One region of the Billgrantia desiderata genome, then DNA from elsewhere that is predicted to be linked to it. Evidence: predicted binding sites of a transcription regulator. Region 1 holds the regulator's gene; the other holds the start of a gene.

Region 1 (14,677 bases):
AGCGCCGACCGCTTCGTCAATGCCGCTGCCGCCACGGCGAGTCGCACCGGGCTTAGCGCCATGCTGGTCGGCATGACCGTGGTGGCGCTGGGTACCTCGGCCCCCGAGATGGTGGTAGCGGTATTTGCCGCTCTCGATGGCCTGCCCGACCTGGCCACGGGCAACGCCCTGGGCTCCAACATCGCCAACATCGGCCTGGTACTGGGCATGACCGCCCTGATTCGCCCGATCCCGATACGCTTCTCGATGGTCCGGCGTGAATTGCCCCTGCTGCTGGGCGCCACCGGCCTGGCCGGCTATGCCTTGGCCAACGGCATCCTGGGACGCTTCGACGCACTGTTCCTGGGCCTGCTACTGGTCTTCAGCCTGTGGTGGCTGCTGCGTGCCGACACTCCCGACGCTCCGGCGGACGACGCCATACCCGCGATGACGCTCCAGAAGGCTCTCGCCTGGCTGGCCTTCACGCTCGTCCTGCTGGCGCTCAGCTCGCGCACGCTGGTATGGGGCGCCAGCGAGCTGGCCCGCGGCCTGGGGGTCAGCGAACTGATCATCGGCCTCACCATCGTGGCAGTGGGCACCAGCCTGCCCGAGCTCGCCGCCTGCATTGCCAGCGCCATCAAGCGCCACCACGACCTGGCCATCGGCAACGTGATCGGCTCGAACCTGTTCAACCTACTGGCCGTGCTGCCGATTCCCGGCCTGCTGGCGCCCGGCCCGATCGACCCCGCCGCCGCCAGCCGCGACTTTCCGATCATGCTGCTGCTGACTCTCGGCATGGGCATGCTCCTGCTGTGGTTCCGCCACGGCCGGCTCGGGCGCCTGCCCGGCGCGCTCTTCCTGGGCATCTACCTGGTCTATCTGACCTGGCTGGCCGCGGCCGCCGGCGGTGCCACTTGAGCGATTCCTCGCAAAGGACAACAATCAGCGCATGACCAACGACACTGCAACGCCGACAGATCAGAACGCCCCAGCGGCAGAGGACTCGCCCATGCGGGCCAGCGCCCGCCGCACCCTGCACATCGAGGAGCAGGCCGTCGCCGCGCTGGCCGGACGCCTCGACAGCCACTTCGACCGTGCCTGCGAGCTGATACTCGCCTGCCAGGGGCGGGTGGTGGTGACCGGCATGGGCAAGTCGGGCCATGTCGCCGGCAAGATCGCCGCTACCCTGGCCAGCACCGGCACCCCTGCCTTCTTCGTGCATCCAGGCGAGGCCAGCCACGGCGACCTGGGCATGATCACCCCCGGCGACGTGGTACTGGCCCTGTCGAACTCCGGCGAGACGGCAGAAGTCACCGCCCTGCTGCCGCTGCTCAAGCGCATCGGCACGCCGCTGGTGAGCATGACGGGACGCCCCGACTCGACCCTGGCTCGTCACGCCGATGCCCATCTCGATGCCGGCGTCGAACGCGAGGCCTGCCCGCTCGATCTGGCGCCGACGGCCTCCACCACCGCTGCCCTGGCGCTGGGCGATGCGCTGGCGGTGGCACTGCTCGAGGCACGCGGCTTCACCGCCGAGGACTTCGCCATGTCGCACCCGGGCGGCAGCCTGGGCAAGCGCCTGCTGCTGCGCGTCGGCGACCTGATGCACCAGGGCGACCGGCTGCCCCGCGTACCGCTGGGCAGCCCCCTGCGCGACGCCCTGCTCGAGATTACCCGCCAGGGCCTCGGCTTCACCTGCGTCGTCGATGAGCAGAATCAATTGATCGGTGTCTATACCGACGGCGATCTGCGTCGCACGCTCGATCAGCACCAGGATCTGAGCCGGCTGACGGTAGACGACGTCATGACCCGTCCCGGCAAGCGCATCAGCGCCGACGTGCTGGCCGCCGAAGCGGTGCGCGTGATGGAAGACAACCTGATCACGGCGCTGGCCGTGGTCGATGACGAAGGCCACCCGATCGGTGCCCTGCACATGCACGACCTGCTGCGAAGCGGCGTGATCTGACTTCACTCTGACAAGGAGAGCCCATGGCGCTCGCCACCTCGACCCTCGACCCGCGTCTGCTCGACCGCTTGCGCAAGATTCGCCTGCTCGCCCTGGACGTGGATGGCGTGCTCACCGACGGGCGGCTTTACTTCCAGGCCGACGGCGTCGAGATCAAGGCGTTCCATACCCAGGACGGCCTGGGCATCAAGCTATTGCGCCGCGCCGGACTGCAGGTTGCCTTCATCACCGGCAGGGAGTCGCCCATGGTCAGCCATCGCGCTGCCGCCCTGGGCGTCGACCACGTCTTTCAGGGCTGCGAGGACAAGCTCGCCACGCTGCGCGAGCTGTGCAATCGCAAGGGCTTCGAACTCGAGCAGGTCGCCTTCTGCGGTGACGACCTGCCCGATCTGGCGCCCATTCAACGCACCGGTGTCGGCATCACCGTGCCCGGCGCCCCGCCCTACATCCGTGCCCTGGCCGATCACGTGACCGAGCGCAGCGGCGGCCATGGCGCAGTGCGCGAGATCTGCGATCTGCTGCTCGAGGCGCAGGGGCATCGCGACGCCCTGATCGACACTTACCTGCACGGCAAGCGCTGAGGTCGCCCCGCCGATGCTGCGTCGTCTGCCGCGCCCCTCGTTCCGTCTCTGGCTGTTTCTGCTGCTGCTGGCGCTGGGCGGCCTGATCACCTGGCTGGACCCATGGCAGCCCCCACCCCCCGGCCCGGTACCCACCGACGAAGCCGGCGAGCCCGACTACTTCCTTGAGCAGGCCCGCCTGACGCGCTTCGATATCGAAGGCCGCGCTCACCAGCGGCTGGAGAGCCCGCGCCTGGTACACACTCCCCACGACGACGTGACACGCGCCGTCACGCCGCTGGCGCACCTGATCGACCGCGAGGGCCGGCTGTGGGTGGCCAGCGGCCAGGAGGGGCGGCTCGGCCCGGGTGGCAACCCGCTGACGCTTACCGGCGACGCCCGTCTCTTCGCCCCCGAGGAGCGCTGGCAGCTCGACACCGAGGTGCTGCACTACGACGCCAACGTCGGACACGCCTGGAGCGATACGCCGGCGCTGCTGCAGCAGCCGCCGCAGCACATGCGCGGCGAACGTTTCGACGCCTGGATCCATGACAACCGGGCACGATTGACCGACAATGTGCGCGGCTATCACCCCCCGGAAGGCGCTCAGCCGGGACAGGCCGACCCCGTCACCCTGGAGGAACTCACGCCATGAAGCGATGCAAGCCGTCGACGCCTCGCACGCTGCTCACCCTGGCATTGATCGGCCTGGCATGGAGCCCTGCCGCGAGCATGGCCCAGCAGCGCGACGCCGATCAGCCCATTCATATCGAAGCCGACCGGCTCGATCTCGACGACGTTGCCGGCACGGCGGTCTACACCGGCGACGTGGACATTCGCCAGGGCACCATGCGCATCACCGGCGACCGCGTCGAACTCCGGCGCAATGCGGCCGGTGAGCTTTCCCGCGCCACGGCCCGCGGCGAGCGCGCCTACCTCGAGCAGCAGCCCGATCCCGACCAACCCGTGGTACGCGGCTGGGGACGCACCGTCATCTATCACGCCGCCGAACGCCGCGTCGAGCTGATCGACCGTGCCGAGCTGCACCAGGGCGGAGATACCTTCGATGGCGGCTATCTCGAGTACTTCCTCGACCGTCGCGTGGTCCAGGCCCGCGCCGAGAGCGAAGGCGTCGAAGGACGCCAGCGTATCCGCATGACCCTGCAACCGGAGCGCTGAGATGGCGATGAAGACCCTGCACGCCCGCCACCTGGCGAAGAGCTACAAACGCCGGCGCGTGGTGCACGACATCAGCCTCTCCATCGAGCAGGGCTGCGTGGTGGGGCTGCTCGGCCCCAACGGAGCCGGCAAGACCACCTCGTTCTACATGATCGTGGGCCTGGTCAAGGCCGATGCCGGCAACGTCTGCATCGACGACCTCGACCTCTCGAAGAGCGCCATGCACGAGCGGGCCAAGGCGGGCATCGGCTACCTGCCGCAGGAGGCTTCGATCTTCCGCAAGCTCTCGGTGGCCGACAACATCATGGCCATCCTGGAGACCCGCAAGGATCTGGATCGACAAGGGCGTCATCAGCGCCTGGAGCAGCTGCTGCAGGACTTTCACGTCACGCACATCCGCGACAACCTCGGCATGAGCCTGTCGGGCGGTGAGCGGCGGCGCGTGGAGATCGCCCGCGCGCTGGCCACCGAGCCGGCCTTCATTCTGCTGGACGAGCCCTTTGCCGGCGTCGATCCGATCTCGGTGGGCGAGATCAAAGGCATCATCCGCCAACTCAAGGCCCGCGACATCGGCGTGCTGATCACCGATCACAACGTCCGCGAGACGCTGGATATCTGCGATTCGGCCTATATCGTCGGCGACGGTCAGATCATCGCGGAAGGCGATGCCGAGGCCATTCTGGCCAACCGTCGGGTAAGGGAAGTCTATCTCGGCGAAGACTTCCGTCTATAGCAGCGCCCCTGCCCATAGCGCATTCCGACCCAACAAACAAGAGCATGATCTTACATTAAAATTCCCTAACGGGCATGAATATTGCCGATGGCATGCTTATTGCAGCTCTGCGCTCTTGCAAGTGATCGTCGGCCAGTCTAGGGTAGAGTCTTTCCGGCAGATGAGCCCATTATTCTCATGGCCATGAAAGCATCCTTGCAACTGCGAGTCGGCACTCAGCTGACCATGACCCCACAGCTGCAGCAGGCCATCGCGCTGCTGCAGCTCTCCACCCTGGACCTGCGCCAGGAGATCCAGCAGGCCCTCGAGTCCAATCCCATGCTCGAGCTCGACGACGGCTTCGGCGAACAAGCCGTCAGCGAGCCCCAGAGCGACGACTGGGCCAGCGAAATTCCCGGCGAGCTCTCCACCGACAGCGACTGGACGGATACCTATCCGGATCATGGCAGCGGCGCCGGCGGCGCCACCGGCGAAGGCCCCGATTTCGAACGCCAGGCCGCGGGACAGACGCTGGCCGGCCACCTGATGTGGCAACTGGCGATGATCGATGTGAACGAGCGTCAGCGGCAGATCGCCGAAAGCCTGATCGATGCCGTCGACGGCACCGGCTACCTGACCCAGCCGCTGGAAGAGATCCGCGACGGCCTGCGTCGCCAGGGCCTCGAGGGGCTGCCTACCCGTGAGGTCGAGCAGGTGCTGCTGCGCCTGCAGCAGTTCGAACCCACCGGCGTGTTCGCCAGGGACCTGCGCGAATGCCTGATGCTGCAGCTCGCCACCCTGCCCGACGATACGCCCCTGCTGCCCCAGGCACGCCGCCTGGTGCGCCAGTTCCTCGAAGCCCTGGCCGCCGACGACCGTCGCCTGCTCAAGCGGCGCCTGAGCCTGGACGACGAGGCCCTCGACGACGCCATTGCCCTGGTGCGCTCGCTGAACCCGCGCCCTGGCAGCGCCTATGCCGAGGTCGGCAGCAACTACATCACCCCCGACCTGGTCGCCTATCACGACGAGTCCGGCTGGCGCGTGGAGCTCAATGCCGAAGCGCTGCCACGCCTGCGCATCCAGCCCGACTACGTCGCCCTGGTGCGCCGCGCCGACAAGAGTCAGGACAACCAGTTCCTCAAGGATCACCTGCAGGAAGCCCGCTGGTTGATGAAGAGCCTGGCCAGCCGTAACGACACCCTGCTGCGAGTGGGGCGCGAGATCATGGCCCGCCAGATCGACTTCCTGGAGCAGGGCGAGGAGGCGATGAAGCCGCTGGTACTGGCCGACATCGCCCAGGCCGTGGAGATGCACGAATCGACCATCTCGCGGGTCACGACGCAGAAGTTCATCCACACGCCGCGCGGCGTGTTCGAGCTGAAGTATTTCTTCTCCAGCCACGTTGGCGGCAACGGCGAGGGGGATGCTCACTCCAGCACCGCGATTCGCGCCCGCATTCGCAAGCTGATCGCCGACGAGCCACCGCGCAAACCGCTCTCCGACAGTCGTCTGGTGGAGCTGCTGGCCGACGACGGCATTCAGGTGGCGCGCCGCACCGTGGCCAAGTATCGTGAAGCGCTGGGAATACCTTCCTCGAGCGAACGCAAGCGCTTTCGTTGAACTCGGCGCGCAGCGTTGACGCCGGACAAGAGCGTCGTTCGGAGGGGTTTGCAAGGAGGCAAAAAGGGTTACAATCAAACCACCACTCGAAGGACGAAGGAGCTCGTCATGCAAGTCAACATTACCGGCCATCATGTTGAACTGACCGATTCCCTGCGTGACTACGTGAGCGAAAAGCTCAACCGCGTCCAACGGCACTACGACAACATCACCAACGTGCAGGTCACCCTCTCGATCGAGAAGGAGCGCCAGCAGGCCGCTTGCACGCTGCATGCCGCCGGTGCCGATCTGCATGCCGAAGCCTCCGACCCGGACATGTACGCCGCCATCGATGCGCTGACCGACAAGCTCGATCGTCAACTGGTCAAGCACAAGGAAAAGGCCCAGGCCCGCGCCCAGGGCGCCGGCATTCGCTGAGTTGCCATGACACTGGAAAACATACTGCCCCCTGAGCGCGCGCTGTTCGACGTTCCCGGGGGCAGCAAGAAGAGGGTGCTGGAGTTCTTCAGCACCTTCATTGCGCAGAACACCCCGAGCCTCGACAGCCAGGAGGTCTTCGGCCGATTGATCGGCCGTGAGCGGCTGGGCAGTACCGGCATCGGCAACGGCGTCGCCATCCCGCACGCGCGAAGCCCGCACTGTCACAGCCCAGTCGCCGCCTTCCTCAAGCTGGCCGAGCCCATCGATTTCGACGCCATCGACGGCGAGCCGGTCGATCTGGTCTTCGTGCTGCTGGTACCCGAGGAGGCCGACGACACGCATCTGTCGCTGCTGAGCCAGGTCGCCGGCGTGATGAACGATGCCGAGACCCGTTCGCAACTGCGCAAGTGCGAAAGCCAGCGCGAACTTCACGAGCGTCTCATCGGCGCCATTCGACGACAGTCCTCGGCCTGACCGCCATCCCCAGCCGCTCGGCCAGCCCCTGATCAGGAGAAACGTAATGCAGCTTGTGATCATCAGCGGCCGCTCAGGCTCCGGCAAGTCGATCGCACTGCAGGCGCTCGAAGACATCGGCTACTACGCCATCGACAACCTGCCGGCGATGCTGCTCGGCTCCCTGGTCGATGAACTGCGCGGCTCACCCACGGTACAGCAGTGCATCGCCGTAAGCATCGATGCACGCAATCTTCCTCATGCGTTGGAACGGTTCCCCAGGCTGCTGGAGGAGCTGCGTGCCAAGCAGGTCGACTGCCAGATCGTCTACCTCACCACCGATGCGCGAATCCTGATCGAGCGCTACTCCGCCACCCGGCGCCGGCACCCGCTGACCCGCGACCGGGACATGACCCTGAGCGAGGCGATCGAGACTGAAGACACGACGCTGAGCGAGATTCGCAACCTGGCCGACCTGATCATCGATACCTCGCGGCTTTCGGTCCACGACCTGCGCGGGCGCATCACCGAACAGGTGGCCAGCCATCGCGCCGACCAACTGACCCTCACGGTGGAGTCGTTCGGTTTCAAGGGCGGCGTACCGCTGGACGCCGATATCGTGTTCGACGCGCGCTGCCTGCCCAATCCCTACTGGGACCCGCGCCTGCGCGCGGCGACCGGCCGCGAAGCGAGCATCGTGGAGTTTCTCGAACAGTACCCTCTGGTCCACCAGATGCACGAGGACATCGTCACCTGGGTCGAGCGCTGGCTGCCGGCCTATCGCGACAGCCATCGCAGCTATCTCACGGTCGCCATCGGCTGCACCGGCGGCCAGCATCGCTCGGTGTACCTGGCCGAGCGCCTCGCCCGCCACCTCGCCCAGCAGCAGCCCGACGTGCGTCTGCGCCACCGCGAGCTCGGCATCCATATACCGGTCTCTACCACGCAGGAGATGACCGCAGCGCCATCCGACCGCAAGGAAACCTGAGCGTGCCCAGCCGCAAGCTGACTCTGACCAACAAACGCGGCCTCCATGCACGCGCTGCCACCAAGCTGGTTCAGTGCTGCCAGCCTTTCGATGCACGCGTGTTCGTCTGCCGAGGCGCCCAGCAGGCCGAGGCCACCAACATCATGGCCCTGCTGATGCTCGGCGCCCCGTGCGGCACCGAACTCGACATCAACGCCGAGGGTGCGGATGCGGAAGCGGTTCTCGAGGCCATCGAGGCTCTCTTCGAGGCCCGCTTCGATGAGGATCTTTAGGAATGGCTGCGCTCGGCCATGTGGCGTCGAAGCCCTCTTCGCAGTGCTCATCGGGCTTCGCCTGGTCTGACCATCGCTCGCTCATCCGCGAGCTTTTGCGGTAAGGCCCAATATACGATTCAGCTGCCTGCCACGGTCATCTCGTCGATCAGCCAGCTGCCGGTGTGAATGCTGCCGCGGGTGTCGATGTCGCTGCCCACGGCCTGCAGGCCCTTGAACATCGTCTCGAGATTGCCGGCGATGGTGAACTCCTCGACCGGATACTGGATCTCACCGTTCTCGACCCAGAAGCCAGCCGCTCCGCGGGAGTAGTCGCCGGTCACGCCGTTCACCCCCTGGCCCATCAGCTCGGTCACCAGCACCCCACGCCCCATGCGGGCCAACAGCTCTTCGCGCGCCGCCAGCGGTGCCGCGATCCGCAGGTTGCGGGCGCCGCCGGCGTTGCCCGTGGTCTGCAGGCCCAGGCGGCGTGCGCTGTAGGCCGACAGCATGTAGCTGGCCAGACGCCCCTCTTCGATGAAAACGTTGTCACGAGTCTGCACGCCGTCGTTGTCGAACGGGGAGCTGGCCATGGCACCGCGCTCCATGGGCCGCTCGCCGAGCGTGAACCAGTCGGGAAACAGCCTCTCTCCCAGCCGATCGCACAGGAACGAGGCCTGACGATAGAGCGAACCGCCGGCGATGGCACTCATCAGGTGACCGACGAGACCGCTGGCGACGGTGGCATCGAACATCACCGGCAGGCGCCCGGTGGCGGGCCGACGCGCCCCCAGCCGCTGCAGGGTGCGCTCGGCCGCCTTGCGGCCGACCGACTCGGCGTCGCGCAGTTCACGCGGGTTACGTGCACTGGTGTAGTCGTAGTCGCGCTGCATGCCGCTCGCATCCTCGGCGATCAGCATGCAGGAGAGCGAGTGGCGGCTGCCGCGCTGGCTGCCGAGAAAGCCATGGCTGTTGGCGTAGACCCTCACCCCTTCGCCGCTGGAGAGCGAGGCACCCTCCGACTGACGTATGCCCGCCTCGGCGCGGCCTGCCGCTTCACAGGCCAGCGCCAGCTCGATGGCCTGCTCGGTGCTGAGCGGCCAGGGGTGGTGCACGTCGAGGTCGGGCAGCTCGGTGGCCATCAGCTCGGCGTCGGCCAGGCCCGCGGCGGGATCTTCACCGGTGTAGAGCGCAATGGCCATGGCCTTCTCCACGACCTCGCGGATCGACGCCTCACCGGCATCGGTGGAGGAAGCGCTGCCCTTGTGGCCACGCAGGTAGACGGTCACGGCAATACCCTGATCGCGGGAAAGCTCGACGGATTCCACCTCGCCTTCCCGCACGCTGATGCCGATACCCTGGTCGACGCTGGCCCCTACCTCACAGGCATCGGCTCCCAGGTGTCGCGCCAGCGCCAGCGCCTGCTCGGCACGCGACTCCAGCAGCGCCTGCTGGGCGGCGGCATCGAAAGCCTTGCTCATGTTCATCTCCCTCATCCACCGGCAGCGCCGGTATCCGTTCGTGTCTGTTCCCGCCGCAGCGCGACGGACTGATATACTGCGGTCATTCGACCCTATTCATCACCCGATGGCCAGCCCGAAGCCGGCCCTCACATCACTTGGATGCGGCATGACCCAGGACATTCCCACTTTCTCCGACGAAAGCTCCGACGAACGGCCCAGCAAGTCCCAGCTCAAGCGCGAAATGCACGCGCTGCAGGCCTTGGGCGAACAGATCATCGCCATGACGCCGACCGAGCGCGCCCGCTTCCCGTTGTCCGAGGACATGCTCGCCGCCGTCGAGGAAACCTCCCGCATCCGCTCTCATGAAGGGCGCCGTCGCCACATGCAGTACGTCGGCAAGCTGATGCGGCGCGAGGATCTCGAGGCGATCCAGGCGGTGTTCGACGAGGTCGAGCAGGAGAAACGTCATCGCGACCTGGCCTTCCATCGCCTCGAGAAGTGGCGCGACCGCCTCATCGAGGAGGGCGACGATGCCGTCGAAGCCTTCATCGAGGAGCATCCCGACGTCGACCGTCAGGCCCTGCGCCAGCTGATCCGCAACGCCAAGAACGAGCGTGAGCGGGGCAAGCCCCCGGCCAATGCGCGCAAGCTGTTCCGACTCATCCGCGAGACGGCGGGGCTTTAAACCACTCGCCGCTCGGGACTGGTCAGGCGGCAGGCACGTTCACTCATGAAGCGGTGCCGCCGACGGTGAGCTCATCAAGCTTCAAGGTGGGCTGGCCCACGCCCACCGGCACGCCCTGCCCCTCCTTGCCGCATACGCCGATGCCGGTGTCGAGCTCCAGATCGTGGCCGATCATCGATACCCGTCCCATCGCCTCCGGCCCGTTACCGATCAGCGTCGCCCCCTTGACCGGCGCGGTGATCCTGCCGTCCTCGATCAGGTAGGCCTCGCTTGCCGAGAACACGAACTTGCCCGAGGTGATGTCCACCTGGCCACCGCCGAAGCTGACCGCATAGATGCCGCGGCGAACACTCGAGATGATCTCCGCCGGGTCGTCCTGACCGGCCAGCATGTAGGTGTTGGTCATGCGCGGCATCGGCATGTGGGCGAACGACTCGCGCCGGGCGTTGCCGGTGGGCTGCATGCCCATCAGCCGGGCGTTGAGCTTGTCCTGCATGTAGCCGGTGAGAATGCCGTCCTCGATCAGCGGGGTGTACTGGCCCGGCGTGCCTTCGTCGTCCACGCTCATGGAGCCGCGCCGATCGGCCAGGGTGGCATCGTCCACCACCGTGACCCCGGGAGCCGCCACCCGCTGACCCAGGCGCCCGGCAAAGGCCGAGCTGCCCTTGCGATTGAAGTCGCCCTCGAGGCCGTGCCCCACCGCTTCGTGCAGCAGGATGCCGGGCCAGCCGGGCGCGAGCACCACCGGCATCTGTCCGGCGGGGGCGTCCACCGCCTCCAGATTGACCAGGGCCTGGCGTACCGCTTCCTTGGCAAAGCGTTCGGCGGCGTTGTCGTCACGCAGGCGGGACATGGCGTAGCGCCCACCGCCACCGGCGCTGCCGCGCTCGCGACGGCCGTTCTTCACCGCGATGACGCTGACGTTGAAGCGCACCAGCGGGCGCACGTCCGCCGCCAGGGTGCCGTCACTGGCACGTACCAGCACGACCTCATGAACGCCGGTCAGGGAAGCGCTGACCTGGGTGATGGCGGGATCGGCGGCGCGCGCCACGCGATCGGCCTGTTTGAGCAACGCGATCTTCTCCTCGGCCGATAGACCCGACAGCGGGTCGACCGTGGCGTAGCGCAGCTCTGCGCCGGTCGCGATGCGCGGCGCAACCGACAGGCTGGCGCCGCTGCGCACGATGCCGGACGCCGTGCGGCCGGTTTCCGCCAGGGCATCGGCGGTAATCTGGTTGGAATAGGCGAAGCCGGTCTTTTCGCCGGCCATGGCGCGCACGCCCACACCGCCGTCGATGTTGTAGCTCGCTTCCTTGACTTCACCATCCTCGAGCACCCAGCTTTCGTGCCAGCTGCGCTGAAAGTAGAGATCGGCATAGTCGACGCCCGGGGTCAGCACATGGCCAAGACCTGCGTCGAGCGCCTCGACGTCCAGTCCGCCGGGGTGCAACAGAATCTCCGCGGCGGTATCGAGCAGAGCGGATGAGGATGTCGTCATTCTGCGGTTTCCAAGGTGATGTCGGGCGAGGTCCAGGGACCGCGCACGCGATAGTGAATTCGGGTGACTCGGTCGATGGCGCTGCCGAAGAGTCGATCGGCGATGAACAGCGCGCCACCTACCACCGGCGCACCGGCAATCACCGCCGCAAGCGGCAAACTGCTGCTGACGGGTACTGTGACGCCCAGTCGCTGGTCCAGTTCCCGACGCGAGAGGTCGACGGTGCCCTCCAGCGTGAAGGACGTGGCCGGGCCGTCGATCCTGATGGGGCCGGTCGTCTCCAGTACGCCTCCATACAGGGTAGCAGCCCCGATGACATGATCGAAGGCCGTACCCTGGCCGGTCACGTCGGAAAAGTCCATGCGCAGCCGTCGTACCAGGTTGTCGACGTTGAGCAGACCCACGACCCGCGCCGTGGGAGACTCCAGGTTGACGAAGCGTCCATTGCGCAGCTCCGCCTCGACGCTGCCACGCGAGCGGGCCAGGGCGAACTGCCAGGGCGGCCCCGGCCAGGCCAGTTGACTGCGTACGCGTGTCTCGTTGCTGCGAATCGAGACCGGCTGACCGAGCCGCTCCAGCGCCGTACCCAGGTCGCGCCCATCGAGGTCGAGCCGTGAGCGGGTCAGGCTGTCGCCCGGACCGGCGGACTCCCAGATCACTTCTCCCCGCGCCGAGATCTGCCCCAGGGTGAGCCCCAGTGGCGCCACTCTGAGCCGCTGCGGCGAGCCCTCCCAGTGGGCCGTGAGCGGGCCGATCACCCGGCCCTGATACAGGATCTCCGCCAGTCGCAGCCGGCCGTTGGGTACCTCGCCGACCCAGCCGGGCAACGGCGTCGGGTCCGGCGGCACATCCAGCTCCGCGAGAAGATTGCCGGTGTCTTGCGTCTCGGCGGGCAGCAGGCCGTCCAGCGTCAAACGGTCTAGCGCGATGTCCAGCGGCTCGGCGAGAAAGGGACGATAATCGAGATAGCCCTCGAGCAGATCTCCCCGCAGGCCTATGCGCCAGCCGCCGCCCGTGTGCGGACGCGCTTCGGCCGACATCACGCCCAGGCAATCCTCCGGGCCGACGAGACAGGCGGTGTCCACCCGCAGGTAACGCAGCGCCCCAGGGCCATCACCCCCCGGCGCTCCTCCATCGAGCATCGGTGCCAGCGCCGCGCCCCACTCCACCAGGTCGAGGCGGGATTGGTATATCGTGCCCGACCAGCCCTCCTGCTCGGGCCAACTGGGTGCTTCCGGCAGTCGCCCCAACCAGAACTGGCCCTGGCCTATATCCGACCACGGCAGGCCGCGCCAGCGCAGGCGGGCATCGCCGCCCATTTCCGCTTCCACTCGCTGCTGATCGAGATCGGCCTCGACCCACAGCGGACGACTCTCGCCGGCCGACTTGCCCAGCGGCGACGGCAGGTCGATGGCGACACCCTGCAGGTTGCTGTCGAAGCGGAACGTATTGCGCGTTTCACCAAGCGTGAAGCGCGCCCGCCAGGGCAGACGCCCCGACACCCCACCGGCCAGGGCGGTGGCATCGAAGCGCTGCAGTATCCGCGCCACCTCGGCAGCGCCATCCAGTTCGACACGCCCGGCCAGGGTATCGATGTCGGCATTGATCGGCCCGCCGAACAGGCGCCCTTCCAGGCGCCCCTCGAGCCCGCCGTCGTCATCGCGCTGACGCCAGGCGAGTGGCCCCTTCACATCACTGAGGGGCACTTCCAGCGGCAGGTAGACGAGCCGCTGCATGTCGACGTCGGTCTCGAGGTCGAGCCGAAAGCCGTCGTCCTCTCCCAGCAGGGTGCTGAGCTCGATCCTGCCGCTGGCGCTCCCCTCCCCGCGCCAATCGTCGACCTGCTCCATGCCGTCGACGGGGATGGCGCGCAGGTAGCGGCGTATCCCATCGGCATCGGACGCGAGGTCGCCGATCACGTGCAGCACGTCATCCTCGATGGTGACCCGCCCGTTGCGCCCCAGGACTCCCAGGCTCTCGGCGTGATAGACCTCGGCATCGAGAGTGCCGATACCCGCGGTGAGTCGCCCCTCGAGACCTTCGATCACCGGCCAGCGAGGGTCGAAGGGAAGCCTGCCCTCCTCGATCTCGAGGTCCAGTTGCAGTCGCGGCTCGATGCCGCTGCCGCCACGTCGGAGCGGCAGATGCAGCTTCAGCTCGCCATACGGCACACGGCCGGCCACACCGGCCGCGAGCCAGGCATCGAGTTCCTCGCCCAACACGTCGGCAGGTAGCCAGTCCACCAGCGGACGCTCCAGGGCATCGGCGTTGCGGAAGCGCAAGTCGAGCCCCAGGCCGCCATGCACGCCACCGCCGATCGCCAGGCCGAAACCGCCCTCCACTTCAGCCCCCTGCCAGCCGGCCATGAGATTTCGTCCACTGACGAAGGTGCGCGGCCCCTCGTAGGTCCAGCGCACCTCGCCGCTGGCATGGGAGAGTTCCATCGGCGCCGGATAGAGCTCTGGCACCTTGAACGCGGGGTCACCGACACCGACGAACTCGATTCGCCCCGAGAGATCCCGCGCTTCGACCCAGGCATCGAGAGGTCCACCGCCCGGCACTTCGTCCCACGGCTCCACCTCGACCCGATGCAGCGCGGCCTGAGCCAGCCAGTGGCCGTTGCGCCGGCCCACGCCCAGTCCGGAGATCAGCCCGCGAGGCTCCAGGGCGTCGATGGTGCGCACCAACCCTTCGGGAAGCAGAATGCGTTCGCGCCAGGCCGCCAGCGACGCCAGCTCGAACTGGCTGGTGGTCAGCCACCAGCCCTCGTCGTCGTCGTAGCGCATGTGCCAGAAGTGCGGCAGCGCCGGCTGTCGCTCGTCTGCGAGCTCATGCGGCTCCGCCCAGTCGGCAGCCGCAGCGTCACCCTGCAGCCACGCCTCCCAGCCTTCGTCGTTGCGCAG
Region 2 (14,677 bases), on a different contig from region 1:
GCAAGCCTACTGCGGTGGTCTCGACCATCAACGGCGACGCCAACGTGCCGTTCTACCGTGAACTGGGCAACCAGGGCGTGGACGCCGGTGACATTCCGGTCATCGCCTTCTCGGTGGGCGAGCAGGAGCTGACCGGTGTCGATACCGCCCCGCTGGTCGGTCATCTGGCCGCCTGGAACTACTTCATGAGCGTTGACACCGATGCCAACTACGACTTCATCGACGCCTGGATCGAGTGGACCGGCGACGAAGAGGCGGTAACCAACGACCCGATGGAGGCCCATTACATCGGCTTCAACATGTGGGCCGAGGCGGTACGCAAGGCAGGCACCACCGATCCCGATGCCATCAAGGACGCCATCATCGGCGTGGTGGTACCCAATCTTTCCGGCAGCTATGCGGCGATGATGCCCAACCACCACATCACCAAGCCGGTGCTGATCGGTGAGATCCAGGACAACGGCCAGTTCGACATCGTATGGCAGACGCCCTCCACGGTTGCCGGCGATGCCTGGTCCGATTACCTGCCGGGTTCCCGCGATCTGATGGCCGACTGGCAGGCGCCGATGCGCTGCGGCAACTTCAATGTCGCCACCGGTCGCTGCGGTGGCAGCACGGCGGCCGAAGAGGCCGAAGCAGCACTCGCCGAGTAAGTGGTACCCCGCCCCCGCTGCCCAAGTGCAGCGGGGGAGCACGCCTTCTCTATCGTTTCCGAGGAACGCTCCGATGAGATACCCCCCCATGCTTGGGCCAGCGACGGCCGGGGCGAGGGCCGGCACCGATGCCGCCGAGGATGAACGTACCTCCCAGAGCCGGGGCTCGTGGCTGCTGGTTCTCGCTCTGAGCCTCCTGCTGATGCTCGGTCTCTCCATGACGACCCCCGCAGCGGCGCAGGATGCCGCGCCGGCCGACGATGTTGCCGCCATGACGCTGCTCGAGGCGCTGGATGTCGATTCGTTTCCCGCCAAGGGCAGGGCCATCGAGGCCATCGTGCACAGCGACGATCCCCGCGCCCGCGACTGGCTGCAGGCGCTGCTCGACGGGCGCCTGCAGCGCGCCGGCGACGGCCGCTTCGTGGTGGTGCTCGACAATACCGGTCGCGACTGGCCGGTACAGGATGCGCTGAGCGGCGAGCCGCTGGGCCAGATGTCGCGCCGTGAGCTGGATCGTATCGGCATCAACAATGCGCTGCGCAACCAGCTGCGCAGCGCCATTGCCGTGGTCGATCTCTACGCCGCCGATGTCGGGCTGCGCCGCGCTTCTGCCGAGCGTCTGCTGGGCGAAGTCGATGGCGATCTGGCCGGACCGCTGGCCGAGGTGATCGAAGAAGAGCCGGACGCCAGGGTGCGCGAACGGCTGGTCCAGGCCCTGGCCATCTACCGTCTCGAGCAGGGTGAACTCGAGGCCATAGATGACTTGCAGGGTAGCCTGCACCCCCGGGTACGCGTCGCCCTCAACCGTGCCGCCAACGGCGACGATCCGATCGTGGCCGACGCCGCCCGTGAGGCATTGAACGGCATCGAGCAGATGCTCAAGCTCAACCGCGCCGCCGAGACGCTCTACTTCGGTCTTTCGCTCGGCTCGGTGCTGGTACTCGCCGCCATCGGCCTGGCCATCACCTTCGGCGTGATGGGCGTGATCAACATGGCTCACGGCGAGCTGATCATGCTCGGTGCCTATACCACCTGGGCCATGCAGCAACTGCTGCCCGGTCAGCCGGGGTTGGCCTTGATCCTGGCGATCCCGGCCGGCTTCCTGGTGGCAGCTCTGGCGGGTATCGCCATCGAGCGTGGCGTCATTCAGTTCTTGAAAGGGCGGCCGCTGGAAACGCTGCTGGCCACCTTCGGCATCAGCCTGATCCTGCAGCAGCTGGTGCGCACCGGCATTTCGCCGCTCAACCGCACCGTGATCACGCCGGAGTGGATGAGCGGCTCCATTGCCGTCAACGATGCGCTCTCCCTCACCCTCAATCGAATGTACGTGCTCGGCTTTGCCCTGGTGGTGTTCGCCGTACTGATGCTGATCATGCGCCGCACCCGGCTAGGGCTCGAGGTGCGGGCGGTGACCCAGAACCGCGCCATGGCGCGCTCCATGGGCATTCGCGCCACCCGAGTCGACATCATGACCTTCGCCCTGGGCTCCGGGGTGGCGGGGCTGGCCGGCGTGGCCCTCAGCCAGCTCACCAACGTCGGCCCCAACCTGGGCCAGAACTACATCATCGACTCCTTCATGGTGGTGGTGTTCGGCGGTGTGGGCAACCTGTGGGGCACCCTGGTGGCAGGCCTTTCGCTGGGTGTGATCAATCAGGTGCTGGAGCCCTGGGCCGGTGCCGTGATGGCCAAGATCATCGTGCTGGTGTTCATCATCCTGTTCATTCAAAAGCGCCCCCGCGGACTCTTCCCGCAGAAGGGCCGGGCGGCGGAGGGCTGATCCATGGATTCTTCTCGACTCTGGCTGCTGCGGCCGTTCGGCGAGCGCTCGACGCTGATCTTTCTTGGCGTACTGCTGGCGGCCATGACGCTGGTGACGCTGCTGCACGTGGCGGTACCGCCTGGTCACCCGCTCTACGTCAGCGCTTATACCGTTAACTTGTTCGGCAAGTACCTGAGCTATGCGCTGCTGGCGGTGGCAGTGGATCTGGTGTGGGGCTATCTCGGTATCCTCAGCCTCGGGCACGGCGCTTTCTTCGCCCTGGGCGGCTACGCCATGGGCATGTACCTGATGCGCCAGATCGGCGACCGCGGCGTCTACGGCCACCCGGAGCTGCCCGATTTCATGGTGTTCCTCAACTGGGACAGCCTGCCGTGGTACTGGTACGGCTTCGACATGGCCTGGTTCGCCTTTCTGATGGTGTTGCTGGTGCCGGGGGCGCTGGCGCTGGTGTTCGGCTTCCTGGCGTTCCGCTCGCGGGTCACCGGGGTCTATCTGTCGATCATCACCCAGGCGCTCACCTTCGCCCTGATGCTGGCCTTCTTCCGCAACGAGATGGGCTTCGGCGGCAACAACGGACTGACCGACTTCCGCGAGATTCTCGGCTTCAACCTGCGCAGCAGCGAGACCCGGCTGGGCCTTTTCCTGGCCACCGGCGTGGCCCTGGCGCTGGGTTACGTGCTGTGCCGGGCCATCGTCACCAGCAAGCTGGGCCGGGTGTGCGTGGCGACCCGCGACGCCGAGGCGCGCACGCGCTTTCTCGGCTACCGGGTCGAGCGCTTCCAGCTGTTCGTGTTCACGGTCTCGGCCATGCTGGCGGGGCTTGCCGGGGCGCTCTACGTGCCCCAGGTCGGCATCATCAACCCCAGCGAGTTTTCGCCGCTGTTCTCCATCGAGATCGTGCTGTGGGTGGCGCTGGGCGGCCGGGCGACGCTCTACGGGGCGGTGATCGGGGCGATACTGGTCAACTATGCCAAGACGGTCTTCACCGGGGCAATGCCGGACGCCTGGCTGTTCGCCCTGGGCGGACTCTTCGTGCTGGTCACGGTGTTCCTGCCCAAGGGTGTGGCAGGGCTGCTGGCGCTCAGGCTGCGCCGCCGCCGAGACGGTGACGGTTCGTTTTCCGGCAAGGAGGCATCGGCATGAGCATTCTGCGTTCCCTGGCCAGCCGTGACCGGGTCTTCGATTTCCTGGTACCCGTGGAGTCGCCGGTCGACGTGCGGCACGGGCCGATCCTCTACCTGGAGGACGTGACGGTCAGCTTCGATGGCTTCAAGGCGATCAACGCACTCAACCTGACCATCGACGACGGCGAGCTGCGCTGCATCATCGGGCCCAACGGTGCCGGCAAGACCACCATGATGGACATCATCACCGGCAAGACCCGGCCCGACAGCGGCCAGGTCTGGTTCGGCAGCCGTCACGACCTGCTGACCATGAACGAGCCGGAGATCGCCAGTCTCGGCATCGGCCGCAAGTTCCAGAAGCCCACGGTGTTCGAAGCGCTCACGGTGTTCGAGAACCTGGAGCTGGCGATGGCCGCCGACAAGCGCATCCTGCCCACGCTCACCGCCCGCATCAACGGCGAGATTCGCGATCGCATCGACGAGATCCTGGAGATCATCGGCCTGAAGGCACTGCACGCCCGCCCGGCGGGCATTCTCTCCCATGGTCAGAAGCAGTGGCTGGAGATCGGCATGCTGCTGATGCAGCGGCCGCGGCTGCTGCTGGTGGACGAGCCGGTGGCGGGCATGACCGAGCAGGAGATGGAGCGTACCGCCGAACTGCTCACCGGGCTTGCCGGCAAGCAATCCGTTGTCGTGGTGGAGCACGACATGGGCTTCGTGCGTTCCATCGCGCGCAAGGTGACGGTGCTGCATCAGGGCAGCGTACTGGCGGAGGGCAGCATGGATCAGGTCTCCAGCGACCCACGGGTGATCGAAGTCTACCTGGGTGCCGAAGCCGAAGAGGAGACGCTCTGATGCTGGCGATCGACAAGCTCAACCAGTTCTATGGCGAGAGCCACACTCTGTGGGATCTCGACCTGGCCGTGCCAGCCGGGAAGTGTACCTGCGTGATGGGCCGCAACGGGGTGGGCAAGACCACCCTGATGAAGGCCGTCATGGGCGAGGTGAAGGTCTCCTCCGGCAGCATTCGCTATGCCGACGATGTCGAGCTGACCAAGCGGCGGGTGGAGGATCGCTCGCGTTTGGGAATCGGCTACGTGCCCCAGGGGCGGCAGATCTTCCCCTTGCTCACCGTGGAAGAGAACCTGCGCACCGGTCTGGCGGCTCGCGGCGACGGCAGGCGCACCATTCCGGAGCGCATCTATGAGCTCTTTCCGGTGCTCAAGGAGATGAAGCACCGCCGTGGCGGGGATCTCTCCGGCGGCCAGCAGCAGCAGCTGGCCATCGGCCGTGCCCTGGTGATCGAGCCTCGCCTGTTGATCCTCGATGAACCGGGCGAGGGCATTCAGCCCAATATCGTCACCCTGATCGGCGAGGTGATTCGTAAGCTGATCGAGGAGGACGGTCTCACCGTGCTGCTGGTGGAGCAGAAGCTGCCCTTCGCACGCAAGTACGCCGACCGTTTCGTGATCATGGATCGCGGCAGGCCGGTAGCCAAGGGTGAGATCGCAGAACTCTCCGATGCGCTGATCAAGGAACACCTGACGGTATAGGGCGACTGTGGCGATGCCCGCACCAGAAGGGTGCTGCGAACGAAAATGGTGCATTAGGTTGGTGCAAAAGCGCCGAACTGGCGCACCAAAAGGAGTCGGTGAGTCGTGGCTGCGGCTCGCCGATTTTTTATAAGGTGTTGTTTATAAAAGCGAGTTGGGGCGATTCACCAAGCTGGTACGACCCTTGCTGAAGGGTTGGTCAGATATGTATGCCACGAGCCGCCAATGACCGCTTTCGCCAACTCCGCTTTCGCCAAGCCAGCGACGCACTCCGGCCATCGCTTCGATGCCGAGCGTCACTGGGCGGCGTCGCTGACGCTCGGCTTCGACTGCCGCGATGGGCATACGCGTATGGTCGAGGCGCGCCACCGCGGCCCGCTACGGGTGCAGCGGCCTTTCTACCCGGAAGGGCGAGATGGCGCCTGCCACGTCTACTTGCTGCATCCACCCGGCGGGTTGGTCAGCGGCGATGCCTTGAGCATCGCCGCGCGGGTCGAGCCGCAAGCCCATGCGCTGCTGACCACGCCTGCCGCCAACAAGCTCTACCGGGCCGACAGCCACGGCGTGGCCTGGGAACAGCGCACCAGTCTTAAGGTATCGCAGCACGGCATTCTCGAATGGCTGCCCCAGGAGACCATCGCCTTCGATGGCTCGCGGGGCGTGCAGGAGACGCTCATCGAACTCGATGCGGGGGCGCGCTGCCTGGGCTGGGAAGTACTGGCGCTGGGCCGGCCGGCGAGCCGACTGCCTTATGTGTCGGGGCGCATCGATCAGCGCTTTCGGCTGTATCGCGACGGCAAGCCACTGTGGCTGGAGCGCCAACCGCTCGATCCGGCTCACCCGCGCTTCACCGGCCGCTGGGGGCAGGGCGGCGCCAGCGTACAGGCCACTTTATGGGCCGTGGGTCTCAGTGACGAAACCGCCGCCATCGAGGCACTGCGTGAGGCGCTCGCGGCGAGCCCGCGCTGGGCGGTGACCGTGCGCCACGGCGTACTGCTGCTGCGTTACCTGGGCCATGAACGCAACGAAGCCTGGGAGATCTGCCGGCAGGCCTGGGCCTGCCTGAGGCCGCTGCTCATCGGTGTGCCCGCTCATCCGCCCCGTATCTGGTTCACCTGACTCACCAGGAGAGACGCATGGAACTGACCCCGAGAGACAAGGACAAGCTGCTGCTGTTCTCCGCCGCCCAGCTGGCCGAACGACGCCGGGCCCGCGGCCTCAAGCTCAACTATCCAGAGGCCGTGGCGCTGATCAGCTTCGAGATCATGGAAGGCGCGCGCGACGGGCGCAGCGTGGCCGAGCTGATGAGCTACGGCCGCGAGATCCTCGGCCGCGACGATGTGATGGAGGGGGTAGCCGAGATGGTGCACGAGGTGCAGGTCGAGGCCACCTTTCCCGACGGCACCAAATTAGTGACTGTCCACTCACCCATTGTGTAAGGAGCCATCCATGATTCCTGGTGAGTATCAGCTGAAGGACGGCGAGATCGAGCTTTGCGCCGGGCGCGAGCGGATCACGCTGGAGGTGGCCAATACCGGCGACCGGCCGATCCAGGTCGGCTCCCACTATCACTTCGCCGAAACCAACCCGGCGCTGGTCTTCGACCGTGCCAAGGCGCGCGGCTTTCGCCTGGACGTGGCGGCGGGAACGGCGATTCGCTTCGAGCCGGGCCAGACCCGTGAAGTCACGCTGATCCCCTTTGCCGGCAGCCGTCACATCTACGGCTTCCGCGGTGAGGTGATGGGCCCGCTCTCTATCGCGCCCGCCCCCGCGCGCAAATCGTCATCCGGCGACGCAGCGAATGGAGACCCGTCATGAGCACGCCTAACAAGATCAGCCGGCAGGCCTATGCCGACATGTACGGCCCCACCGTGGGCGACCGAGTGCGTCTGGGCGACACCGAGCTGTGGATCGAGGTGGAGCGCGACGCCACCCACTACGGCGAGGAGGTGAAGTTCGGCGGCGGCAAGGTGATCCGCGACGGCATGGGCCAGAGCCAGCGCGCCGACGCCACGGTGATGGACACGGTGATCACCAACGCCCTGATCCTCGACTGGTGGGGCATCATCAAGGCCGATGTCGGCATCCAGGCGGGCCGAATCGCGGCCATCGGCAAGGCGGGCAACCCGGACACCCAGCCCGACGTGGAGATCGTCATCGGCCCCGGCACCGAGATCATCGCCGGCGAGGGCAAGATCCTCACCGCCGGCGGAATCGATGCTCACATCCACTTCATCTGCCCCCAGCAGGTGGAGGAGGCGCTGATGAGCGGCATCACCACCATGCTCGGCGGCGGCACCGGACCTGCCACCGGCAGTAATGCCACCACCTGCACGCCGGGCGCCTGGCACATCGGCAGAATGCTGCAGGCGGTGGACGAGCTGCCGATGAACATCGGCCTGCTCGGCAAGGGCAACGCCAGCCTGCCCGAGGCGCTGGAAGCGCAGATCGAGGCGGGCGTCATCGGCCTCAAGCTGCACGAGGACTGGGGCACCACGCCGGCCTCCATCGACACCTGCCTGAGCGTGGCCGAGCGCTACGACGTGCAGATCGCCATCCATACCGACACGCTCAACGAGTCGGGCTTCGTCGAGGACACCCTGGCTGCCTTCAAGGAGCGTGGCATCCACACCTACCACACCGAGGGCGCCGGTGGCGGTCACGCGCCGGATATTCTCATCGCCTGCTCCAAGCCCTACGTGCTGCCGTCGTCGACCAACCCGACGCGACCCTACACGATCAACACCATCGACGAGCATCTCGACATGCTGATGGTGTGTCACCACCTCGATCCCAACATTCCCGAGGACGTGGCCTTCGCCGACTCGCGCATTCGCCGCGAGACCATCGCTGCCGAGGACATCCTGCAGGACATGGGGGTGATCTCGATGATCGCCTCGGACTCCCAGGCCATGGGGCGGGTGGGGGAGGTGGTGTGCCGCACCTGGCAGACCGCTCACAAGATGAAGGTGCAGCGCGGCCTGCTGCCGGAGGACGAGGCGCTCGGCGCCGACAACTTTCGCGCCCGGCGCTACATCGCCAAGTACACCATCAACCCGGCGATCACCCATGGCATCGCCCATGAGGTGGGCTCCATCGAGGTGGGCAAGCTGGCCGACCTGGTGCTGTGGAGCCCCGCCTTCTTCGGCGTCAAGCCGGCGCTGATCCTCAAGGCCGGCATGATTGCGGCGGCGCCGATGGGCGACCCCAACGCGTCTATCCCCACGCCGCAGCCGGTGCACTACCGTCCCATGTTCGGTGCCTTCGGCCGGGCGGCGAGCCAGAGCCGCGTGAGCTTCGTCAGCCAGGCGGCGCTGGACGCCGGCGTCGGCGAGCGGCTGGGGCTCGCGAGCCCACTGGTGGCGTGCAAGAGCGTGCGCGGGGTGCGCAAGAGCGACATGAAGCTCAACGACGCCTGCCCCGAGCTCAGCGTCGATCCGCAGACCTATGAGGTGCGCTGTGACGGCGAGCTGCTGACCTGCGAGCCGGCTACCGAGCTGCCATTGGCGCAGCGCTACCACCTGTTCTGAAGCCTTCGAGGATGGTGCCATGCTCGCAACCCCGCACTCACCACGCCACGCGCCCGAAACCCTGGCATTCCGGTCGGACTCCTGCGGTCGGAAAGACGGCACATCCCTGTGCCGGCTTTCCTCGATCTTCATCCATGAAGATCGCCCGCATCGTCTCGCCCGGACTGCCAGCGGTCGCGCGAGGTGGTTCGGCGGGGTGCGGTCTGTCACCGGCATGGCCCAGGGCCTGAATTCAACGAGGCAATCGCAATGCTGAAACTGATCGAACGTCTGGGACCCATCGAGGGGCGCCAGGCCAGCGACACCCTCACGCTGCCCTATGAGCTGCGTATTCGCGGTCGGCTCAAGGCGGTCAGCGACTCCGGTCGCGATCTGGGGTTGTTTCTCGACCGTGGCCCGGTGTTGCGCCATGGCGAGGGGCTGCGCGCCGAGAGTGGCGAGATCGTGCGGGTCAGGGCTGCCGACGAGCCGGTGGTGACCGCGCGGGTCGAAGCGGGCTTGCCCCTGGCACGGCTCGCCTACCACCTTGGCAATCGCCACGTGCAACTGGCACTGGGTGAGGACTGGCGGGGTGGTTACGTACGCTTCCCGCCGGATCACGTCCTGGAGGAGCTGGCCGAGCTGCTGGGGGCGAGCCTGGAGCGGCACGAGGCGCCTTTCGACCCCGAGCCGGGCGCCTACAACCAGCTGGGCCATTCACATGCTCATGGTCATGACCACGACCATGCTCATGATCACAGCCACGACCATAGCCACGACCACAGCCATGGGCATCACCATGCCCCGTGAGGCAGCGTCCGCGGCGGTCACGGCCCAGGGCGACGACCTGGCGCTGCTGGGGCTGTTGCAACTGGTCAGCCCGGCGCTGCCGATCGGCGCCTTCGCCTTCTCCCAGGGCCTTGAGAGCGCCTTCGAGCTGGGCTGGGTAAAGGACGAGGCGAGCCTCGGCGACTGGCTGACCGGCGTGCTTGATGACGGCCTGACCCGCTGCGAGCTGCCGGTGCTGGCGCGCCTGCAGCGGGCCTGGGCAGAGCGGGACACCGAGGCGATCGCTCAATGGGATGGCTGGCTTGCCGCCAACCGCGAAACCGCCGAGCTGGCCGCCGAGGATTCGCGCCTGGGTGCCTCGCTGGCGCGGCTGCTGGGCAGCCTGGGGTTGCTGCCCGTTGATCGTTCGGTCGAGTCGCCCGCGCTGCCGGCAGGGGCGGGCTACGTGACGGTGTTTGCCTGGGCCGCCCAGGTACGTGGGGTGGCGCCGCGCCAGGCCATGCTCGGCTTTGCCTGGGCTTGGCTCGAGAACCAGCTGGCGGTGGCCTGCAAGGCGTTGCCGCTGGGGCATACCGCCGCTCAGCGCCTGGTCGAGCGGCTGCGCCCGGCGTTGGTCGCCGCGGTAGACGAGGCGCTCGTGCTCGAGGACGACGAACTCGGCCCTGCGCTGCCCGGCCTGGCGCTGGCCAGCGCGTTGCACGAAACGCAGTACTCGAGGCTTTTTCGGAGTTGATTGCGATGGTCAGCCAGCCAGTCCGCTGCGCTCACCACACCACGCGCTCGAAACCCTGGCGCTCCGGCCGGACTCCCGCGGTCGGAAAGACGGCACATCCCTGTGCCGGCTTTCCTCGATCTTCATCCATGAAGATCGCCCGCGTCGTCTCGGCCATCGCCCCAGCGATCGCGTGAGGTGGATTCGGCAGCAACTGGTCTGGTGCCTGTCGACATACACAGTGCCGCTAAGGTGGCCAAGGAGACAAAGATGACACATTGCCTACGCGTCGGCGTCGGTGGCCCGGTGGGGTCCGGCAAGACGGCCCTGCTCAAGCAGCTGTGCCTGGCGCTGCGCGACCACTACGACATCGCCGTGGTGACCAACGACATCTACACCCGCGAGGATGCCGACTTCCTGCTGCGCCACGAGGCGCTGCCGGCCGACCGCATTCTCGGCGTGGAGACCGGAGGCTGCCCGCACACGGCGATCCGCGAGGATGCCTCGATGAACCTCGCCGCCATCGACGAACTGCAGGAGCGGCATCCAGGCCTGGAGCTGGTGCTGGTGGAGTCCGGTGGCGACAACCTCTCGGCCACCTTCAGCCCCGAGCTTTCCGACCTGACCCTCTACGTGATCGACGTCTCCGCCGGCGACAAGATCCCGCGCAAGGGCGGCCCCGGTATCACCAAGTCGGATCTGCTGATCATCAACAAGATCGACATCGCCGAGCAGGTTCACGCCTCGCTCGAGGTGATGGAGCGCGATTCGAAGAAGATGCGCGGCGAGCGCCCGTTCGTCTTCACCAATCTCTACGATGGCGTCGGCCTCGAGGAGATCATCCGTTTCATTCTTGACCGCGGCATGCTGCCGGAGCGCCGGCCCCAGGCTCAGCCGGCCAGTGCCTGACGACCATTCGACTACCTTCGGCTAGGAGATCGCCATCATGAAAACGACCTGTTCATCATCCACACAGCTGGCTCTGCTCGCGGCACCGATGCTTCTCCTCCTCGCCGGTCTGGCCGTGGCCCACCCAGGGCACGACCATGTCCACGGCGGTGGTTTTGCCGCCGGCCTGGCTCACCCGCTGCTGGGGCTCGACCACCTGCTGGCGATGCTGGCGGTGGGGCTGTGGAGCCTGCGTCAGAGCCGGGCCTTCAGCCTTGCTGCGCCGGCTCTGGCCGCGGGCGGCATGTTGTTGGGAGCGGGGCTGGCCTGGGCCGGCATGGTATTGCCGGGCGTGGAGTTCGGCATCGCCATGTCGGTACTGCTGGCAGGGGTGCTGATCGCGGCGCTGGTCAAGGTACCCACGCTAGTGGGGGCTGGTGTGGTCGTGCTGTTCATGCTGTTCCACGGCCATGCCCATGGCAGCGAGATGCCCCACGGTGCCTCCATGCTGGCCTATCTGGCCGGCTTCACCCTGGCGACGCTGGCCATCACCTACGCAGGGCGTGCGGCGGGGGCGTTCCTGATGGCGCGTGAGAACCGTATCCTGCGGGCGCTGGGCGTTGCGATCGCCGCTGCCGGGGCGCTGTTCGCCCTGGGCTGATCCTTACTCGCAATCCTGGTTTTGTCGCGCCCGGCTTCGGCCGGGCGCGCCGTATTAGCAAAAGTTGACAGAAAACGCGCCGCCACCCAGCTTTAAGGGGATGCTTGGGGAAAGGAGAGCGCATGGATACGCTACTGCTGGCGATCAAGATCGTCGTGACTCTGCTGGTCGCGATTCTCTTCGTGCAGAACATCACCCTGGTCGAGGTGCGCTTCCTTACTTGGGGAATGCGGATGCCGTTGGCGCTACTGCTGCTGGTGATCTATGTGCTGGGCATGGTCAGTGGCAAGTCGCTGTTTCACCTGTTGGGTCGGCTACGGAATGATCGCAAGCGGCCAATGAGGTGAGTCAGTTGCTGACGAGACCCTCTGCCGTTGCCTTGCATCGTCTCGCTTCGTTGCTTGCCTTTCTGCTGTTGATCGGCCTTGCCCTTCAGGCAGGGCGGGTCCAGCAGGCACTTCTCGTTGCCAATGAGGCCGTCGATGACGGCCTGGCGCTGATCTCGTCGATCCAGGATCTCCAGTTGTCCCTGCTCGAAGTGGAAACCGGTGAGCGCGGCTTCGTGATCACCGGGCGCAGCGACTACCTGGTTCCTTACCGCAGCGCTCGGGAGCGTCTCGATGCCGAGCGTCGCTTGCTGCGCGAACGACTCGAATCCGGAGAGCGCATGTCTGCCGAGCAGCTTGCGACTCTCGAGACCTTGATCGACCAGCGGGTGAGCATCGCCGAAAGCAACATCGCCGTACGCGAGAGCGATGGGCTCGAGGCCGCAACGCTGCGTCTCTTGGCGGCCGGAGGTCGCCAGACCATGGTGCGTATCCGCGACATCCTCGATCCCCTCAAGAGCGACGAACGCGAGCTGCTCGCAATGCAGAGCGAGCGTGCCGCCGAGCAGGCCGGCCGTGCCAGACAGGTGGGTATCATCGGTGTGGCGTTCGTGGTGATCCTCTTCGTGGCGGCCTACGGCGCGCTGAACCGCGTACTCACCATTCGTCGCCAGCTGCTCGAGGACGCCGAGCATCGTGAGGCGAGGTTGCAGGCCCTGCTGCACACCGTGCCCGACGAACTCTATGTCATCGATGCCGAGCGGCGCATTCATCGCCTGGTGGGGGAGACGCCGGTGTCCGAGCCCTTCGCCCGCGAGCTGCATGAACGCCTGGCAGAGAGCGGTAGCGAAGGGCTGATGCACAGCTTCGTCTGGCACGACCCCGACGATATCGAATACGAGGTGCGCATGCTGCCGACGCGGGACGGCGAGCACCTCGTCATCGCCCGTGACATCACCGACCGGTTGCGCAGTCGGCGCCGGCTGCGCGACCAGCAAATGTACCTGCGACGGGTGGTGGATGCCGACGAGAACCTGATCTTCTCGCGCGATGCAGATGGACGCTTCCTGCTGTGCAATCAGTCGTTTGCCGGATTCTTCGGGCTGCGCCCGAGCGAGGTCGAGGGGCGCCGGCCGTCGGAGCTGGATCAGGGTTCGCTGCTGCGCCCGCTGAGCGTCGGTGACAATGAGTTGCTGGCCGGACGCGACGAGCTACGTGTCCCGGAACTGCGCTTACGCGACAGCGAGGGCAATGAGCACTGGCTGCAGATGCTCAAGCGCCCGCTGACGCTATCCGACGGCAGTCAGCACTTGCTGGCCGTGGCCGTGGACATTACCCAGCGGCGCGAGATGGAGCGCATGAAGGCGGAATTCATCGCCACCGTCAGCCATGAGCTGCGCACCCCGCTGACCGCGGTGAAAGGGGCGCTGAGCATGCTGCAGCAGGGTTATGGCGGCGATCTGCCCGGCGATGCCCGGACGCTGGTTCAGGTGGCGGAGAAGAACGGTCAGCGCCTGGTGCATCTCATCGATGACATTCTCGACATCGAGAAGCTCGAGGCAGGTCAGTTGGAGGTCCGGCTACAGCGCGTCGAATTGACGGCGCTGGTGGAGCAGGCGCTGGTCGACAACGCCCCCTACGCGGAGAGCTTCGGGGTGACGCTGCAACTGGAGCGGCTCCAGCCGCAGCGGCAGGCCGAGCTGGAGCTGGACCCGCATCGCTTCGCTCAGGTGCTCGCCAACCTGATTTCCAATGCCTGTAAACATTCGCCGGCCAATGCGGCCGTCACGCTATCCGTCGGCCCGGTGCGGGACGCAGCGGCGCAGTGGTGGCAGGTATCGGTGCGGGACCGGGGCGAGGGCATACCGCTGGAGTTTCAGGCGCGCGTCTTCGAACGCTTTGCCCAGGCCGACAGTTCCGACCGGCGACGCATCGGCGGCACCGGGCTCGGGTTGTCGATCACCCGCGGTCTGGTTCACGCCATGGGCGGCGAGATCGACTTCACCTCGGTGCCCGGGAATGGCAGCGAGTTTCGAGTCCGTTTCCCTGCCTTGCCGGCGCCCGACGAAATCGCGAACCAAGAAGAGGGTTGATCATGACGACGAGCGAAACCAAGCCCCGCATCCTGATGGTGGAGGACGAGGAGGACATCGCTTTCTTGATTCGCTTCCTGCTCGAGCGGCAGGGATTCGAGGTAGTGCATGCGCCGGACGGTCGCCGGGCGCTGGAACTGCTGACGGACATAGCGCCGGTGAACCTGGCGCTGCTCGACATCATGCTGCCCTACCACGACGGGCTTGAGATCCTCGAACGGCTGCGTGGCCTTCCGGCCTGGCAGGACGTGCCCGTCATCATGCTCACGGCCAAGGCACGCGAGGCCGATGTGGTGCGGGCGCTAGAGCTGGGGGCCGACGATTACGTGACCAAGCCGTTCCAGCCGGAGGAGCTGCTGGCCCGGCTGCGGCGTTTCATGAGGAGGCGTTGATGCAATGGATGGTTGATGCCCGGCATGCCGCGCTCGGCGCCGCCATCGGCACGATGGTACTGGGGCTGGGAATGGCTTCGGCTGGGCAGGCCCAGGAGCGGCGCACCGAAGTGGAGGCTTCGCTGCGTTACGATGCGCTGGACAGCGGCTTCGACGACTGGCTGACCCAGCGTCTCGACGTGCAGTCGAGCCGCCGC

What was found. Region 1 encodes sigma-54, which starts transcription at its own class of promoters, with help from an activator protein. Its sites were predicted from a motif close to TGGCACNNNNNTTGCTNT; they were not measured.
Region 2: C4S71_RS00070 (urease accessory protein UreD) is a predicted target of sigma-54. The motif match lies at 5,284-5,301, and genes of this name have one in related genera.

Annotation. Positions count from the first base shown of each region.
Region 1 covers NZ_FNVC01000002.1:123,915-138,591, reverse strand. Annotated here, with positions in the region: gene C4S71_RS02975 (calcium/sodium antiporter) at 1-897, shown strand, start outside; gene C4S71_RS02970 (KpsF/GutQ family sugar-phosphate isomerase) at 989-1,945, shown strand; gene C4S71_RS02965 (KdsC family phosphatase) at 1,969-2,526, shown strand; gene lptC (LPS export ABC transporter periplasmic protein LptC) at 2,540-3,160, shown strand; gene lptA (lipopolysaccharide transport periplasmic protein LptA) at 3,157-3,684, shown strand; gene lptB (LPS export ABC transporter ATP-binding protein) at 3,692-4,417, shown strand; gene C4S71_RS02945 (RNA polymerase factor sigma-54) at 4,595-6,016, shown strand; gene hpf (ribosome hibernation-promoting factor, HPF/YfiA family) at 6,125-6,433, shown strand; gene ptsN (PTS IIA-like nitrogen regulatory protein PtsN) at 6,440-6,910, shown strand; gene rapZ (RNase adapter RapZ) at 6,957-7,877, shown strand; gene C4S71_RS02925 (HPr family phosphocarrier protein) at 7,880-8,149, shown strand; gene pmbA (metalloprotease PmbA) at 8,269-9,609, opposite strand; gene yjgA (ribosome biogenesis factor YjgA) at 9,758-10,276, shown strand; gene tldD (metalloprotease TldD) at 10,320-11,774, opposite strand; gene C4S71_RS02905 (YhdP family phospholipid transporter) at 11,771-14,677, opposite strand, start outside.
Region 2 covers NZ_FNVC01000001.1:9,252-23,928, forward strand. Annotated here, with positions in the region: gene urtA (urea ABC transporter substrate-binding protein) at 1-653, shown strand, start outside; gene urtB (urea ABC transporter permease subunit UrtB) at 856-2,430, shown strand; gene urtC (urea ABC transporter permease subunit UrtC) at 2,434-3,576, shown strand; gene urtD (urea ABC transporter ATP-binding protein UrtD) at 3,573-4,412, shown strand; gene urtE (urea ABC transporter ATP-binding subunit UrtE) at 4,412-5,110, shown strand; gene C4S71_RS00070 (urease accessory protein UreD) at 5,336-6,229, shown strand; gene C4S71_RS00075 (urease subunit gamma) at 6,247-6,549, shown strand; gene C4S71_RS00080 (urease subunit beta) at 6,560-6,928, shown strand; gene ureC (urease subunit alpha) at 6,925-8,640, shown strand; gene ureE (urease accessory protein UreE) at 8,890-9,429, shown strand; gene C4S71_RS00095 (urease accessory protein UreF) at 9,407-10,141, shown strand; gene ureG (urease accessory protein UreG) at 10,391-11,029, shown strand; gene C4S71_RS00105 (HupE/UreJ family protein) at 11,067-11,669, shown strand; gene C4S71_RS00110 (LapA family protein) at 11,792-12,016, shown strand; gene C4S71_RS00115 (sensor histidine kinase) at 12,022-14,088, shown strand; gene C4S71_RS00120 (response regulator) at 14,091-14,480, shown strand; gene C4S71_RS00125 (YaiO family outer membrane beta-barrel protein) at 14,480-14,677, shown strand, end outside.